4 regions of the Paenibacillus sp. LRG-1 genome follow, and region 1 is predicted to be linked to each of the others. Evidence: riboswitches for the same ligand, from Rfam matches in the RefSeq annotation. Region 1 holds a riboswitch; each other region holds the start of a gene.
What was found. Region 1 has a riboswitch for cyclic di-AMP ahead of ACUUJN_RS00540 (C40 family peptidase). Riboswitches for the same ligand answer to the same signal wherever they lie in the genome.
Positions count from the first base shown of each region.

Region 2: another riboswitch for cyclic di-AMP. It lies ahead of ACUUJN_RS21325 (TrkH family potassium uptake protein); the one in region 1 lies ahead of ACUUJN_RS00540 (C40 family peptidase).
Region 3: another riboswitch for cyclic di-AMP. It lies ahead of ACUUJN_RS00140 (resuscitation-promoting factor); the one in region 1 lies ahead of ACUUJN_RS00540 (C40 family peptidase).
Region 4: another riboswitch for cyclic di-AMP. It lies ahead of ACUUJN_RS14270 (3D domain-containing protein); the one in region 1 lies ahead of ACUUJN_RS00540 (C40 family peptidase).

Region 1 covers NZ_CM170126.1:134,344-138,886, reverse strand. Annotated here, with positions in the region: gene ACUUJN_RS00550 (M1 family metallopeptidase) at 1-1,629, shown strand, start outside; gene ACUUJN_RS00545 (hypothetical protein) at 1,641-2,468, shown strand; cyclic di-AMP (ydaO/yuaA leader) riboswitch at 2,745-2,882, shown strand; gene ACUUJN_RS00540 (C40 family peptidase) at 2,888-3,388, shown strand; gene ACUUJN_RS00535 (GNAT family N-acetyltransferase) at 3,692-4,198, shown strand; gene ACUUJN_RS00530 (4a-hydroxytetrahydrobiopterin dehydratase) at 4,277-4,543, opposite strand, start outside.
Region 2 covers NZ_CM170126.1:4,816,057-4,820,599, forward strand. Annotated here, with positions in the region: gene ACUUJN_RS21320 (potassium channel family protein) at 1-351, opposite strand, end outside; gene ACUUJN_RS21325 (TrkH family potassium uptake protein) at 449-1,789, opposite strand; cyclic di-AMP (ydaO/yuaA leader) riboswitch at 2,199-2,351, opposite strand; gene ACUUJN_RS21330 (CPBP family intramembrane glutamic endopeptidase) at 2,613-4,343, shown strand; gene uvrC (excinuclease ABC subunit UvrC) at 4,312-4,543, opposite strand, start outside.
Region 3 covers NZ_CM170126.1:28,613-33,155, reverse strand. Annotated here, with positions in the region: gene rsmA (16S rRNA (adenine(1518)-N(6)/adenine(1519)-N(6))-dimethyltransferase RsmA) at 1-728, opposite strand, end outside; gene rnmV (ribonuclease M5) at 736-1,281, opposite strand; gene ACUUJN_RS00140 (resuscitation-promoting factor) at 1,428-2,576, opposite strand; cyclic di-AMP (ydaO/yuaA leader) riboswitch at 2,848-3,130, opposite strand; gene ACUUJN_RS00135 (TatD family hydrolase) at 3,332-4,102, opposite strand; gene ACUUJN_RS00130 (HD domain-containing protein) at 4,145-4,543, opposite strand, start outside.
Region 4 covers NZ_CM170126.1:3,268,530-3,273,072, reverse strand. Annotated here, with positions in the region: gene ACUUJN_RS14280 (ABC transporter substrate-binding protein/permease) at 1-1,267, shown strand, start outside; gene ACUUJN_RS14275 (amino acid ABC transporter ATP-binding protein) at 1,254-1,976, shown strand; cyclic di-AMP (ydaO/yuaA leader) riboswitch at 2,211-2,379, shown strand; gene ACUUJN_RS14270 (3D domain-containing protein) at 2,386-3,054, shown strand; gene ACUUJN_RS14265 (polysaccharide deacetylase family protein) at 3,253-4,059, opposite strand; gene ACUUJN_RS14260 (NADH:flavin oxidoreductase/NADH oxidase) at 4,365-4,543, shown strand, end outside.

The DNA.
Region 1 (4,543 bases):
ATGGAAACCACCTTTATGAAGGAATCCGGTGGAAAGCTGCGCGGAGACACCATGCCCAAAGACGGCTTTGGCTCCATGACGCTGACTGAACTAAAAACAGAAGACGGTTTATCTCTCATGCACCGCATCCAATATGTGCAGCCAGATGACGGTAACGCAGGCGACCGTTCGCTCATGAAGGTGCGTCTACCCAAGCCGGTACGAGGTGGCGAAGAAATCACATTATATATGAAGTTTGAGGTAAAACTGCCCGCCATCTTCGCTCGTATGGGTGCGACAGATGATTTTGTAATGGCAGGACAGTGGTTCCCGAAGCTCAGCGTCTACGAGACTGCAGGGCAGCGTGGACGCGCCGAAGAGGGCTGGAACCTCCACCAGTATCATGGTAACTCCGAGTTTTATGCCGATTTTGGAATTTACAGCGTAAGGATTCGGGTGCCTGAAACTCATATCGTAGCAGCGACCGGATTTCCCACCCGTGGTGCCGTCCGACAGAACGGCCAAAAAATATATCAATTTTATGCCGATGATGTACACGATTTTGCCTGGTCCGCTTCACCCAACTTTGTAACCGTAGAAGAACCCTTTTCTTCTGCTGAAGTCCCTGGTGTCAAAATCAAGCTCTACCTTGACCCGTCGCACAAGGAGCTCAAAGGGCGCTATATGAGCGCAGCGAAGGCCGCTCTTTCGTACTACAGCAAATGGTACGGGCCTTATCCATATTCCACCCTATCCATCGTGGTTCCACCCAAATCAGGCAATGGAGCCGGCGGTATGGAGTATCCGACACTCATCACAGCCGCTGCTGCGGGTAATCTAAATCCTGGCTATAGTCTGGAACGAACATTAGTTCATGAGATTGGACATCAATATTTCTACGGAATGGTAGCCAATAACGAATTTGAGGAGCCGTGGCTGGATGAAGGCTTCACCTCCTATGCAGAGGAGCGGCTTATGGAGCAAGAATATGGGCTTACCCCCAACTTGCCATTACAATCGGGACAGATAGCCTCCCCACAGCCGCTAAACCGCGAGTCATGGAAGTACGGCTCGGCTGCTGAGTACGCGCAAAACGCCTACTCTCGAGGCAAGCTGGTACTACGGGGCATTGAACGTCAGGTGGGTATGAAAAAAATGGATCGGATTATGCGGACCTACGTCCAGACGTACCGATTCAAGCATCCATCCTCCCAGGATTTTCAACGTATCGTGGAGAGAGCCACCGGACGCTCATGGAGCCACTATTTTGAACAGTATGTATATGACGGCCAGATGGCGGACTTTTCGGTGGATCATATCACGAACCACAAGCTGGAGAATGGATATGAAGCAGTCGTGACGGTCAGCAAAAAAGGGGCGGATTATCCCAAGATCCCTGTCCAATTTACCTTCAAGGATGGTACCACGATATTCAAGGCTTGGGACGGCGCGGGCAAAAGCACAACTTTTCGGATCAAAAGTACTTCTCCCGTTTCCTATGTAACCCTTGATCCTCTATATACCATTGCACTGGAGAACAAGCACATTAACAATAGCCTAAAAGCCGAATTGGACGAAAAGCAACAAACCCGTTGGAATGTAAGTGTAACCAAGCTGTTAGAAACACTGCTTGGAAGTCTGTCATGGTGAGGTGTCTATAGATGCGGACTGTTATAAAAGAGGGCTGGGCGCTGGTGCGCATACGATTCTATATCGTTATCATTTTATTTCTGTATCGACTACTGTGGGGGGTGTTTCTCTATCGGCTGGTGCAGTCTGCCGTTATCCCGCTACTGCTCCGTTATCCTGATCAGGGTCAAAACGAGCTGGGACAGACCTTGTTTTGGATGGAGAGCCAGATTGCTCTGATGGACAGCCGGGAAGTACATGTGTATTTGTGGATACTACTAGGGGCGACTGTACTACGCATACTGATCACTCCCTTCATTAGAGCCGGAATATATCAAAGCCTGCATACCGATGCGACTGAACCGCAAAGCCTGTCCTTTTTCAAGGGTATGAAACGCCATGGCATGTCGTCGCTGTTGTATTACATCATCGAGTTGGGACTGCTGCTGCTTCCCGCCATTTGGGTAGTACCGAGACTCTACCCTATTGTAGCAGGAGCACTTCAATCTTCCTCTTATCTGCTGCATTTGTTGCCCTATGTCATGGGATGGATGGCATACGGATGGTTCATTCGGCAGTGCATCCTGTATATGCAACTGGGGACTGTCGGTGGTCACGCCATACTATCGTCCCTGCTCGCCTTCTTTCGCCAGCTCCTTCCAGCTGTCGGTATATCTCTTTTGCTTGGTGCTTGTGTGCTGCTGGTCTTCGGTCTATTTGGCACCGTGGCGATGATTTGGACTGGCATGCTGGCGCTCATTCTCCAGCAATCGTATCATTTTGTTACTAGTCTGGTCAGGCTGTGGCATATCAGTTCGCAGTACAGACTATGGCATACCGATATCTCCAGTAGAAGTTAAGCCCTGCCTTTATGTTTTTTACTTCATTTCCGTCTGTCGAAAAATCTTGATTCATATCCGCGCAAACGACACATAACTGAATACTGTTAACAACATCTGTTCCTTGGACATTAGGAGCAGATTTTTTTTGTAACTTTTTGCAATGAAACATTTGCCAAAGCCAGCCGTCTTTGTTACAATAATCGCAGTGAACTGATAGTAACAACTTTGTAATCTTTATTGTAACCTTTATCTCAAAAATAACGTTATTGTGAATACTGCTCTCCAAGGTGCACATCTTAAGTTAAGCCTAATTCCTGGCACCTAGGAAGCGGGGGAACCAGTTTGGGTGAATTGATCTCGCAACAGAGTGGTCATAGGGGAACCTTCTACCGAATCCTTAAGCTAACCTCGCAGGCATTGGAAGGGGTATATTTTTTTTGAAGAAGAAGCTAACGATCGCAGCTATGGGTCTTGCCATTGCCTTTACATCTTTTACATTCGGTGGCGGCAGTGCATATGCAGACTCTAAGATGGACCAGGTCATTCAAGATGCCAAAGGAACGAGCTACAGAAGCGGAGGCACTACACTCGAGGGATTCGATTGCTCCGGCTTCACAATGTATGTATTCAACAAACTGGGAATTAAACTTCCGCATCAATCCGGATCACAATTCAAAATGGGATCTTCTGTATCCCGCGATGAAATGAGACCTGGAGACCTGGTGTTCTTCAACACCACAGGAAGAGGCATTTCCCATGTAGGTATCTTCGTAGGTGAAGGGAAATTTGCCCACTCCTCGACTTCACGTGGTGTAGTAGTTAGCTCACTGAACGAAAATTATTACGCTAACCGCTATGTCGGTGCAAAAAGAATTATGAGCACAGACGCTTACCATTCTGTAGCTTCAGAAATTCCTGATGACGACAACGTAGAATAACTAACGCACAGCAAGCTAACCCTAGCCGCAATTTGATTCTGGCCGGAATCGAATTGCGGTTTTTTATGTCCACAACATCAGCAATTATTATCATTACTGACGAACTGAAGCCTCAAAAGGTTTCAATTTTAGCGAACATCGTCGGTTTTACCGTCAGCGCTGGGGGAGCATATGAGCAGTAAATCCTTCTTATTGAATGTATACCCGACTTGAGTATGAAATAAACACGCTTGCCATTCCCCTGCAACTTGTCTACAATCTGTTGTTAATGATTGAAGTACCTGTAAAAGGAGGATGAAACACATGCCGGCCTCAATATCCAACTATCGGATCGTACCGATGGACGAGCATCAAGCGGCTGCAATCTGTGAGTGGCGCTATGACCCACCTTATAATATATACGGTTGGCTCCCCTGGGAACAAATGAAGGCGCTTGAAGTCGAATTTGGAAGTCCCACGCTTCGCCAAGAGCAATATGTTGCCGTACTGGATGAAGAGAATAAGCTGACGGGATTTGCTCAATATTTTCCTATGATCGGTGTGACCCGGCTAGGTCTTGGAATGCATCCCGAAAGATGCGGACATGGCAAAGGCTCTGATTTTGTCCGTGCCATTGCAGAGGAAGCCCAACGACGCAACCCGAAGAATGAAATTGATCTAGAGGTACTCACTTGGAATGGGCGCGCTATCCGGGCTTACAAGGCGGCTGGATTTGAGCTTACAGATACCTATGAACGCCAGACTCCCGATGGCAAAAAACCGTTTTTTTGTATGGTATATCGTCCCGAGCACCAAACCCAGGTTCTATGATAAAAGCGCCTTCGGCATACAACCGCGATGTTGTATAGCGAAGGCGCTTTTATCATCATACGACAGATCATTACAAGCTCAATGACTGCTGCGCATTTTTTCAAAAGCTTCATTATATTGTTGGGCTTCCTTAATATCCACGGCCATAATACCGCCGTCGTCCCAAGAGGTCAAACGCAGAGTCACGGTCTTGTAATCAATCGTAATAAATGGATGATGATTGAATGCTTCAGATATAGCGGCAACTTCATCCACGAATGCAATCCCTTTCATAAAACTGGAAAAATTATATTTCCGAACGATCCAACGTCCTTCCTCCAGTTCCCAGCCCTCCAGTTTCTCCAG
Region 2 (4,543 bases), 1.4 Mb from region 1:
CCGGTCCACACCGAGCTTCTCTAACGCACGCCCGTGCAGCACAGATATGGCTTTGGCTACGACTTTTTTCACACCCAGCTCCTTCAGCAAAATGGCGGTCAGGATGCTTACCTGAATGTCATCACCAATAGCAACAATGCCGCAATCGAAATTACGGATGCCCAGTGATCGCAATGAGTCTTCATCGGTAGCGTCCGCCACGACAGTATGTGTCAACATCTCACTCATACTGTCCACCACATCCTCATTCCGGTCAATGCCTAGCACCTCGCACCCCATATCCACCAATTGCAAAGCCAGGCTTGAGCCAAACCGCCCCAAGCCAATAACTACAAACTGCTGCGTTTTCATATCTACTCGAAAACTCCCTTATCTGAATCAATTTCATAAATGAGGATTTTACAAAAATCCTGAAATAATTAAACCAACGAAATGAATATGAAATGATTCATCCTATAATCATTTTGCCTTCCGGATGACGATATAATTCTTTACCCTTTTTCGGCCCCAGTGCATAAGCTAGCGTGAGTGGCCCCAGTCTACCTGCAAACATCGTCAGGGTAATCACCAGCTTGCCTATGACTGTCAAATCAGGTGTAAGCCCTATCGACAGCCCCACCGTACCAAACGCAGACACCGTCTCGAACAAGATCATCAAAAAATGATGATCTTCGGTTGCCGACAAAATCATGGTCACCCCGATCACGAACAGCAGCCCCAGCAGTGTAATGGTCAAAGCCTTGTAAATTCGTCCCTGCGCAAGTCGGTACCTGAACAGCACAATATCTTCACGCCCCCGTAGCATCGAAATCACGGCTCCAATGAGCAGCGCGAATGTTGTGGTCTTAATCCCGCCTCCAGTAGAGCCAGGAGAAGCCCCGATAAACATGAGTATGATGATAAAAAACTGCGTAGCCTGCCGCAAGCCTCCAATGTCCAGCGTATTGGCACCTGCGGTACGGGGGGTAACGGACTGGAATAAAGATCCCAGCAGTTTACCACCCCAATCAAGCGAGCCAAGAGTCTTTGGATTCGTAAATTCAAATACAAAAATCACGAGCGTGCCGACTACAATCATAGCGCCCGTCATGCTGAGTACCACCTTAGTATGCAAGGACAGTCTCTTGCGCTTGCGATATTCTGCCAGATCCGACATCACTACAAAACCAATGCCGCCTGAAATAATCAGGAACATAGCTGTAAAATTAACAATCGGATCATATACATAACCTGTCAGGCTGCGAAAGTGCCCGAATAAGTCAAAACCAGCATTGTTAAACATGGAGATGGCATGCCAAATCCCAAAATAAATCGCCCTGCCTACAGGCATATCAAACGACCAGCGAATCGCAAATATTGCAGCACATACGCCCTCAATGACCAGCGAGTACAGCAGCACCTTACGAATCAATCCGACAATTCCTTCGACAGAGGTCTGATTCATCGCTTCCTGTAAAATGAGGCGCTCCCGTAAGGAAATCCGACGTTTGAACACCAGCGCGATCAAGGTAGCCATAGTCATAAAGCCCAGGCCGCCGATCTGAATGAGCGCAGCGATAACAACTTGACCAAAGGTTGTAAAAAAGGTCCCCGTATCCTTTACGACAAGCCCTGTAACACAGGTCGCGGAAGCGGCAGTAAACAAAGCGTCTATAAACGCAAGTGGCTTTCCTGTTGTATTGGAGATCGGCAGCATTAACAATAAACTACCTATTAGAATGATAATGGCAAAGCCCGCAACGAATATCTGCGGTGGAGAAAGCCGGAGCCAGCTTGCATTGGGATTCATCTATTCATCACTTCTCTCCTAATCCTTAAAACTATAAAAACAGTGATTTAATACGGTGTAAGCCCGCTACGCGTTCCATTTGATCTTCCGATCGTCGTTGCCCCTAATTTTTTTGATTTTTCCAAACCTTTAGTAACTATAATTAGCATTCCCTGAATACAGGAAGAATGCATGTCAAGCACTACTCTGCCCCCTGTGCTATTGGCGGGCAGCAGCGAAGGAAGCAGAATTGTTCTGAAGAAGCGAAGCGTTTGCCTTTATCTCCGGATTTTAACCATTAAAGGGGTTATACAATCAAAAAATCCGGGGATAACAGCAATCGGAAGAATAATCTGCACCCGCAGCGGTCTAACCAATCCAAACACTTTTATACGCACAAAAATAGACACCGGAAAACCGAGTGCCTGACTTGGTTCCTGCTCATAGCCTACGAGGTTAGCTGACGGATTCGGGCAGCACAGTATGCCCTATTTACACATCCAATCCAGCAGGATCAGCTGTAAAATTCACCCCAGTAACATGGTTCCCCCGTTTTCTCATAGAAATTCGGCTTAACTGTATATCATTACCTATGTATTTTATAGGCATTGCCTCAAGATTATAATCCTTCTATATCCAGATCACAAAACCGATTTCGCCGAAAAAACGTGAAATTGGCTTTATTTTGCGAATGGGCATCGTTTAATCGCAGCTTATCTTATTTTATTGGAACTTTAAAGTGCTTTCACTCTATTTTCATGAATATCGCTGGTCTGTTGGCGGGAACCTGTGCAGTATGATATCTTTAATGGATGTTCTTATTTACAGATTAAGGAGGAAACTCATGAATCCTATCGGGAAACCGGTCGTGCTCACGGCCAACTTCAAAAAATTAGGCTTGCTGGGCGGGATTGGCCTGATTTGCTTTTTTATCTTTCAATTGCTTATTCCCTCGCTTAGCAATCCGAGTCCAGAATCAGTAATGAACGCAAAGGTCATCAGCAAACAAGAAGCGGTCATACACGCATTGGACTTTGCCCGCTCCGAGTTGGGCTATACTGAATCACAGCCAGAGGAGCCTGTCGTGACCTATCAGGCCGAAACAGATTTGTACGGTTATTTATCTAGAGAAAAACTGCTTCAACAGTACGACCGTACATGGAAGAAAAATTACCCTTACGAAACCTTTCGGGTTGATCTGCCTGAATCCTCAGCGAAAAGCAAACTGCAAATTCATGTGGATTTATCCACTGGGAAGGTCGTTAGCTTTAAACGGATCACCTCCAGTACCAATTACACACAGGCTGATATTTCTACGGATGAAGAAGCACGTAACAGGCTTATACGTGTAGCTGAGGACGGCATGACGCTTGAAGCCAAGGAGCAGGCGGCCGCAGTATGGGTCAAGCGCTTTGGCTTTAAGCCGTCGGACTTGAAGCTCGCCACCACTGAAAAAGAAGGTGGATTAAAGTATACCGTAGACGATAAAAAAATCGGCGCCTCGGTACTTACACTGGCTTTTACTTTCGAAGACGGTGATGTTCGCTCCTTCTCTCAAAGCTTTTCGGCCCCGTCGTCCTATACCGATTATATCGAAAAGCAAACATTTTGGGCGAATTGGATGACCTATGCGGGTTATGCCCTATTTAGCTTTGTGCTGGGTGTTCTTGCCATTGTGTATGCGTCACTCACCCGACGACATACTTCATTTGTACGCGGCATTGTTCTGTCCGTTATATACTTTATTGCAAGTATAGCTGGGACAATGAACATGCTGCCTTTATTGCAAGCAGAAGCAGGCGGTAAGGGCATGCTTATATTTCTTATGGTGTTCCAGATTGGTGTTACCTTCTTCATGGCAGTAGCGCTCTACTTCTCCTTGGTCGGCGGTGACGGACTTATGCGTCAGGTTGGACTGAATGCATGGCCGCGTGCGAAAGAGCCGGGCTACGGGCTGTATGTGCTTCGCAGTATGTATGTTGGCTACTTGTGGGCCTTTATTTTACTCGGGGTACAATCCATCTTATTCTTTATACTGGAGCGCACATTTAATACATTCTCCACAACAGATGCCACGCAATCCCCTTACAATATGGCTTATCCATGGTTACTGCCGATTATGGCCTGGATGGCAGGTATTGGAGAAGAGACTGTCTACCGTCTGTTTGGTATTCCGATGGTCAAAAAAATAGTGAAAAACACTTTTGTTGCTTGTCTGATCACCACGCTGATTTGGGCACTGGGACATACACTTTATCCGATCTATCCGGTGATTTCCAGACCTATTGAGCTGACTTTTCTTGGCTTGCTGTTCAGTTTTGTGTTCCTGCGTTACGGTTTTATTGCCGCCATGTTCAGCCACGTTATTTTTGACAGCATTCTAATGGGGCTTAGTGTAATGAGTCTGGGAGACACTGTGAATGTGAGCGCTGGTCTATTCTGGATCTTACTTCCAGCCATTGTGGGTTACATCATTTATTGGTTTAGTCCTAAAAAGCCAAATCGAATTATGTTTGAACCTATTAAAAAAGAGGAGCCGTATTCTACGACTCCTCCTCCCGAAGGGCAGCTATAATCTGACGCGCAAGCTTATCCCCAATAGAGAGAGGCCGGAATTCTTCAACGCTGGCCTCTCTTATTTTTTTGAGTGATCCAAAATGCTTGAGCAGTAACTTACGCCGTTTCTCGCCGATGCCTGGAATAGAGTCCAGCCGGGAAGTTACCATAGATTTGCCGCGTTGCTCGCGGTGGAACGTGATGGCAAAACGGTGAACC
Region 3 (4,543 bases), 110 kb from region 1:
TTGGAAATGGTTTTACGACGCTGGGCAAAAGCAGCATGAACCACTTCAAAAAAATGCTTCTCATCCACCACTTCCACTGGAGGGGCTTCCCGTACACGCAACCGGATGACTGCAGACTCCACATTCGGCTGGGGAATAAATACTGTATTCGGCACAATACAGACTAATTCAGGTTCGCTGTAATATTGCACCGCAATGCTCAGGCTGCCGTAATCCTTCGTTCCAGGAGACGCAGCCATACGCTCAGCCACTTCTTTTTGGATCATAACGACGATATTCTCCAAAGGGAGCTTGTCCTCCAGCAGCCTCATCAGAATCGGTGTAGTAACGTAGTACGGCAGATTAGCCACGACACTTACTTTGCTCACGTCTGCAAAATCGGTTGCGAACACCTCGCGCAAATCCAGCTTCAACACATCTCCATGACGTACCTTCACATGCTCGTAAGGGGCCAACACTTCTTCGAGAATTGGCAGTAGCCGCTGGTCAATCTCGACAGCGGTAACTGCCTTGGCCGATTGGGCTAGCTTCTCGGTCAAAGCACCAATCCCAGGACCGATCTCAAGTGCGCCCTTCGTCTCATCCAATCCGGCAGCATTTACAATCTTATTGAGAATATTCTGATCAATCAGGAAATTTTGTCCCAAACTCTTTTTGAACGAAAAACCGTGCCGTTGAATAATGTCCTTCGTACGCCGCGGTGTTGCTATATCTTGAATCCCTGTCATACGGATATCACAATCCTTCACTTTCAATTTGTGCCAGCGCCCCGGCAAATTCCTCGCGGCTGATCTGAAATACAGAGAGCCGTTTATGTAGCTGCTTTCCGTTACAATAACCAATACCCAGCACATTCCCTAAGGCCATACGGCGTGCAGCAGCATTGGGATGGGTGATGAGTCCAGCATCAATCAGGTCCGCCCACTCAATCAGCGGGTCGGCGCCTTCCACTGTCGTATGGACCCGTGCAAGAGCGTGTCTGATCGCTTCTGGTGAGGCATTCTCCACGCCAATATCTCCTTTACGCGTCGCTTCTGCCTCGGGTATAAAGGCCTGCTTGCAGCCGGGTACCTTGGAAGCGATAATCTTACGGATGCGCTCCCCTGCATGATCGGGATCGGTTAAAATGATGACCCCCCGCCGCTCCTGCGCCAATGCAATTTTACGCAGCGTCATTTTATTAATGGCTGAGCCGCCAGTTTCTATCGTATCCGCTTCAACAGCGCGGCGAATGGCCACCGTATCATCCCGGCCCTCTACCACGATCACTTCCTTGATCATTTGCGTTTCCCTCCACTGCTACACAGCAAGCTATATTTATCTTTCCCTGCTTTTGAAAACAAAATAAGAAGAGGATATCCTCTTCTTAGCATGGCATAACTATGTTATTAATACTATCGCATTGCCCTCAACATACACAACCTGTTTTAGTTGATTTCAGGCTTTATCGGTCCGATAACATAAACGGTTTTACCGTGCTTACGACCAAATTGGTTGGCTCGGCTCAAACTCTCATAATACACATCGATTTTGTGGCCTTTAATCGCGCCACCGGTATCCTCCGCACGGCGGAAGCCCACCCCTTCGATATACACCCACCAGCCGATTGGAATTACACTCGGATCGACCGCGATGGTGCGTCCTTCCGTGACACGTGCGCCGGATGCAGTACGTGTACCGATACCTGGCTCCTGTGAGGAATACGCCGTCATGGAGACATTTTGTAAAACTTTGCTATATTTAAAATTGACGCCTGCTTTACGGACAGCACTGCCCGAACTAACCGTTGTTGCCTTAACCGCATCATTGGGACCGACGGAAGCAGCCAGAACGACCGGTTTTTTCTTCGTTCCTACTGCAATGACTTTATCCACACGGTTCTGTGCAACTTCCTTGTTAACCAGCTGTTTGGATACCAACTTTCCATCATGATATACCTTTTGAACGTGCTGGACGACCACACCCGATTTGCCGCTTTGAATGACCCGATTATCGCCTTTATAAAGACTCGGATCGGCCGTTTTGATGACCTGATAAGGCACCTGTTTTTTCTGTTCGACCTGCTGTTTCTTCACACGGACGATTTTTATGTCCATGTTAGACGAAACAGAGGCATCCAACGCAGGATAAACTTTATCCGTTGATGATAATTTATAGCCCGAGGTACGAATGGCACCTTCTACTGTATTTTCTGTTGTGTACAGCTTTTTCGTCTCATTGCCTGAAGATACTTTGACTTGATTGGCACGTTTAATGACTACGCGATCGCCATCCTGTATTGCTCCATTTAGCGGCATGGAAACTGTATCATGCGGCTGAAGTGAAATGGAATGCTCGCTCAGCAAATCTTGAAGCTTGGATTCCCGGGTTTCTACCGCAGACGCCTTGCCATCGATGACAAAAAAGACTTGTTTTTTAGATTGCGTGTACATCAGAATTGAAATCATAATCGTTAGCGCGATTAGAAAAATAGCAACCAAAGCAGCCTGGCGCACATTCTCTTGCTTCCAACGCAATACGTAAGACATGCTGGATGAGCGTGACTCATGGGTATCCTTTTTTTGGAAAATGCCCATTTCCTCCGTCCTCCTTACATAGCCCGCCGTCTGGAGTAAGACATAGTTGAGATTTGACGTGACTATAACAGATTTTCTACAAGACAAGCCCAAACTGCGACTGTCCTGCACCATGTACCCGTCTTCGCGGCATGCTGTCCTCCCCTGTTTAACCACAGTATGATGACAGATTTTCTTTTATTCACAACAAAAAAAGCCAGAGAAAGAGACTAGAGAGCTCTTTCGTGGCTTCCGGCATGTGTGAATATGCGGGAAAACTCATGCACGAGATGGCTTCTCTCTTGTTACGCTTACGGGGTTAGCTGTCGGGTTCGGACGTAGAGAGTCGCCCTAGCTTGGGTCAACCGCTCATGGCGGTCGCCTTCACATTCACCCCGAAGACCCAGAAAGAAATCGAAATACGGCTCCTCCACCTGTTCAATCCCATCCGGGAAAAGAATTTAGGTCGAGCCGGCTGGCGGAAGAGACGTTCCCTTCTTGCACATACGCCGGACGTACTGTAAGCCATATCGGTTCCCCCGTTCCCTGTAAAAGGGACTCAGCGAGACTGGTTCATGAAATGACTTGTTGATGTTTACATTCAAACAACAATTCACTGAAAAGATGATATCCTGTTTCTATGCATGTTGTAAAGCAGGTTTCAAGTACATTTTTTAAAATATTCGGTTAAAATATTGTAATATTCTCGAGTTTCCTGCAACAAATTCATGATTAGCTTCGTCTATCTCTTTATTTTGATCGATTTCTTCACTTTTTCATTGAATGTCAAATCGTTCCAGGGCATTTTGGGTCGTTATTGACACTAATTCCTCCACTGTAATCCCTTTGATTTGGGCTGCAGCCTCTGCTACCAGTCTCACATGTGCAGACTCATTTCGCTTCCCACGAAACGGATGAGGCGTCAGATAGGGAGCATCAGTTTCAATGAGCAGACGGTCCAGCGGCACCTGTGCGAGCACCTCTTTTGGCTGCTTGGCATTTTTGAACGTTATTGGACCACCGAAGGAAAGGTGAAATCCCATATCCAGCACCATTTTGGCAGTTTCCCAGCTACCCGAAAAGGAGTGCATGACTCCGCCAATCTCACTCGCTTTTTCCTCGCGCAAAATCTTAACAATATCTTCATGTGCATCCCGGTTATGGATAACAATGGGCATTTTGAGCTCACGAGCCAGACCAATTTGATTTCGAAACACCCGATGCTGCACATCCTTCGGTGATGTATCCCAATAATAATCCAGACCGATCTCTCCGATGGCTACAACCTTTTTATGACTGCATAACGATGCAATCCATTCTAGATCGCCCTCCTGCATTGTAATAGCATCCTGCGGATGCCATCCAACTGCCGCATAAATAAAATCATACGTCTCGGCCAATTTCATAGTGGATGGAATGGTCTCACGATTAAATCCGATATTGATCATCCGTGTTACTCCTGATTCGACAGCACGTGCTATAACTTCTTCACGATCTTCGTCAAATTGTGGCGCATCCAAGTGAGTATGAGTGTCGAATAAATCCAAGGTTTACATCTCCTTTTTTTACTTACATTTCTATATAGTTGTCTATTCTTTGACAAAATAATTCCTTATTTCGGCAGGAAGCCTGTCTTTTACCGCGTTCAATTTATTCTGGGGAAAATACATATGATATTTTCCTCGGTGAATACCACTTATTGAGCGCACAATTTCCGAAACTTCGGATATTTCACTCACCTCGCCCTGACGTCCAAGCAGTAAAATCTGGTTGTCCGTCGAGCCACCCTGCCGAAACACATCATAAGGAAGATCTGTCGGAAAATCAATTTCAAAATCATATTCAGGGTGCAAACCAGCCTCTTTCAAAGCTTCTCTAATACTGTCAATGGTATCTGTATCCATATTTTCAATCTCTACATATTTATACAATCTACGGTCCATAAAACGGCTGCTCAAATCACTTAAAATCTCGTCCTTTTCTCGTTT
Region 4 (4,543 bases), 2.9 Mb from region 1:
GGATATCGCCAAGGAAATCGCCAAAGATTTGGATGCGGAGATGGTCCCTGAAGACATGAGTTTTGACTCTTTGCTGCCTGCTCTGCAAAGTGGTCGTGTAGACTTGGTACTGTCCGGTATGACACCAACGGATGAACGCAGAAAGAGTATTGATTTTTCGGATGTATACTATCGCTCCAAGCAAGTCATCATGGTACGCCCGGAGGATAAAGACAAATATCCGACGATGGATGCTTTGAAAGGCGAGAAGATCGGCGCACAAAAGGGAAGTATTCAGGAAGAAATTGCTCAAAAAGTGCCCAATGCCTCTGTAACTTCACTGGACAAAATATCTGACCTGGTACTCCAGCTGCGGACCCAGCGTGTGAACGCTGTCGTGATCGAAGATACGGTTGCTAAAGGATACACGTTAGACGGTACCGTAACCCTTGCCAAGGCTGTGCCTGAGGATGCAGGAGCAGAAACAGCTGTAGGTATCCGTAAAGGGAATGCAGAATTGCTTGCTTCTGTAAATAAAACGTTGGCTCGCCTGAAAGCAGACGGTTCGATTGAGAAGTTTTCCACGGAAGCGAGTGCACTTTCTGCGGATCGTCAGGTTTCTTCTAATAACATTGTAGATATTTTTTGGAAATACCGCAGTTTATACGCTACGGGTATCGGCTACACTCTGTTGCTGTCTGCACTCGGAGTACTGTTCGGATTCATCATTGGTCTAATCGTATCCTTGCTGCGGATGAGTGGTATACGCATCATTGAGTGGTTAGGTACCACTTATGTGGAGATCCTGCGTGGCACACCTATGCTGGTGCAACTCATGATCATTCACTACGGGGTTGCTTTGACGCTGGGTGTCAATTTTACTCCACTCCAGTCTGGTATAATCACATTGTCTCTGAATAGCTCGGCATATCTGGCTGAAATTTTCCGTGCAGGTATCCAGGCAGTAGACCGTGGACAGATGGAGGCTGCCCGTTCATTGGGTATGGGACGAGGTAAAGCTATGCGTCATGTCATTTTGCCGCAAGCGTTTAAATCTATTTTGCCTGCTATCGGTAATGAGTTTATTACGATCATTAAAGAATCATCCATTATTTCGACCATTGGGATGGTGGATATTATGTATCAGGCCCAGGTCATTAAGAACATTACCTACGAAGGATTAAGTCCGTTCGTAATCGCAGCCGCTATTTATTTTGTAATGACATTCAGCTTGTCTAAGCTGCTGGGTTTATGGGAAAGGAAGTTGAGAGCCAGTGATCACCGTTAAACAACTGCGTAAATCGTTCGGCAAGAATGAGATTTTAAAAGGCATTGATATAGATATCGCCAAAGGTGAAGTCGTCGTCATCATCGGTCCCAGCGGTTCGGGGAAGAGTACGTTTTTGCGTTGCATGAATCTGCTAGAACAGCCTACGAACGGGGAGATTTTGTTTGAGGGCGAGCCGATTACAGCTCGTGGTCATAATATTAATGTAACCCGGGAGAAGATGGGGATGGTGTTTCAGCATTTTAATCTGTTCCCGCATAAAACAGTGTTGCAGAACCTGACGCTTGCACCAACGCAGGTTAGAAGACAGTCAGGGAAGGAAGCGGAAAAAATTGCGCTAGAACTCCTGCGTACCGTAGGGCTTGAGGATAAGAAGAATACCTATCCGAACCAGCTATCCGGTGGTCAGAAGCAACGTATTGCGATTGCGCGTGCTTTGGCCATGCAGCCGCACGTAATGCTGTTCGATGAGCCGACTTCTGCATTGGACCCTGAAATGGTTGGAGAGGTTCTGGATGTAATGAAGAAGCTCGCCGAAGGCGGCATGACCATGGTAATCGTGACGCATGAAATGGGCTTTGCCCGCGAGGTAGGCGATAGAATTATCTTTATGGATAACGGTCAAATTGTAGAGCAAGGTACACCAGAGCAGGTATTTGGTACTCCAAGCCATGATCGCACCCGTGATTTTCTTGCCAAAGTATTGTAAGAAAGTGCTGATATGAGCTATAAAAAAGCCCTCCGTTTGACGGAGGGCTTTTTCTTTTTTTGTCACCATTTCACCATATTTTCGTAACAAATATCGATTTCTTGGTGACAAAATTGTAACGAGTATAGTATCATGTTCAAGGTTCCCAACATTTTCATGCGGATAAGGTTACAAAATTGTGATATTATGCAGTAAGCCAAAACTTACCGGGACAGCATGCGGTTATGACAAACGCTGAATGCTGGGCCCAAACTATGGGAAGTGCGGGGGACGTAACAACGGCAGTCTTTCCGATACGTCATAAGACGATATGGAATATGCCTAGGGGTGAATTGCACAAGCATAGGGCTTCTCCTGAGTCCGAATCCGACAGCTAACTTCGCAGGCATAACAGAGGAGGTACATATCTTTGAAACATCTAAAACATATTGGAAAAACCATGAAATTTGCGGTGCTTGCCGCAGCCATTGCAGGGCTGGCACAGACAGCTGGAGTAGCGGATGCTGCTTCGCTTCATACTGCCAAAGATGGCGATACCTTCTTTTTGCTTGCTCAACGTTATGGAGTATCAGTGGACGAGCTGACGAAGGCGAACCCAAACATTGCCTCTAACAATATATATGCAGGTCTGCAAATTAAGGTACCTGGTGAAAAAAGTGTGAATGCAGCTTCGGATTCGAAGCCGCAGCTTCTTACGGAGAAAGCACCAGCGAATGAGGGGCCAACGATTGAAGCGTGGGGCAAAACATTTAACTATAGCAAAATAGTTGACGTTAAGGCTACTGCGTATTCTGCCGCAGCCGATGAGAATGGTAAATGGGGAGCAGTGGACTACTACGGCAATCCGCTTAAACTAGGTACAATTGCGGTAGACCCGAACGTCATTCCGATGGGCACGAAAGTGCTGGTTACAGGCTATTCCCACCCAGGTTTGCCGGATCATTCTTTTGTAGCTGTCGCTCGCGATCAGGGCAGCGCCATTACAGGAAAACGGATTGATATCTTTATTCCTGGCAACAAATCATTTGTGAACGACTTTGGATTTCAAAATGTGAAGCTGTACGTTATTGATAAATAGCATTATACGTATATACGGTTTAATTAAACATAATATATATTATGTAAACTTAATGCCTGTATCCTACCGCATATAACTAGGTCAGACTCTTATCAGGTCCTATCCATAAAAAAGGCTGTCTTGACGAGCAGAAAACTTCTGCTGGTAAGACAGCCTTTTTACGTTGCTTTAGCTTGTAGCTCAATCATAAACATATGGTTATTTCTGTTCCGATGTGTGGAGTAGCCGGGGGACTGTCACAAATTTGTAGCCCTTAGCTTTTAGAGAGTGAATTAGACCCGGCAGAGCTTGGACAGTGCCTTGCAAGTTGGAACTTTGACCTCCACCTGCGTGCATTAAAATAATAGAGCCAGGCCCAGTAGCTGGGATCACATTGCGCTGAATTTGTGTTTTACTTAGTCCCTTCCAGTCGAGAGAGTCTACATTCCAATTGACAATCATGTAGCCATGACGACGTGCCCACTGGATTTGAGGCTCCGTGATTTCACCGTAGGGTGGACGAATCAACTTGGGGCGAAAACCTGCGCTGGCTTGTAAAATACGTTCTGTTTTTGTAATCTGGTTGCGAAAGCGTTCTGGTGTGGCCTTCCTAAAATCCGGATGAGTATAGGAATGGTTTCCTATAGCATGGCCTTCACGGATAATACGGCGTATGATCCCAGGATGCTTTTCCGCACGGTGACCGACGATGAAAAATGTAGCTTTGATGCCGTTGGCGTGTAATACGTCCAAAACCTGCGGCGTATACCTAGAATCGGGCACATCATCAAAGGTTAGGGCAATTTGGCGGGTGTGTGGGCCGCACATTTTAAAAATGTCCGCATGTTTTTTTCGCAGCATTGCTAATGTAGGAGTTGCTCGATCTGTGCTCTGTTGTACAGAAGAAGCAACAGCTGCTTCCTTGGGATGGGGCGTTCCGATGTTGGGAGGCGCATCCGCGTGAACGGGTAAACTTGAAAATGCTAGTAACAGTGCCAAGCCTGGCAACACTCCCCTGTACGGCATATGTATCCCCCCTTTCCGTGCAGTGATACCTAGTGGTGCTCTCGACTATTATGTACCTGTCCTATTAAAAATATGCTGGTTACCAAGTTCGGCTCATAAACGACTGGAAAGAAGTCCACGATGAAACGATTATCAATGAAGATGATGGAGCTAAACGTACATATTCTCTTAAACATGACCGAAAACAGGAGCATTTTCGCAAGTTTTAGCCTTACAACGAATTCGGTATACCGTGACAGCTGGTGTATAATGGGGATGCAATTCATAATTATACAGACATGGAATTGAAGGAAGGATGGATAAAAGTGACCGACTTGTTTACTCCTTATCAATTAAAGGGGCTTTCTTTAAAAAATCGGATTGTCATGCCCCCGATGTGCCAATACAGCGTGGAGGCCAAGGACGGAAATCCAACGGATTGGCATCATGTCCATTATGTGAGCCGGGCAGTAGGAGGCACTGGACTTATTATTGTGGAAATGAC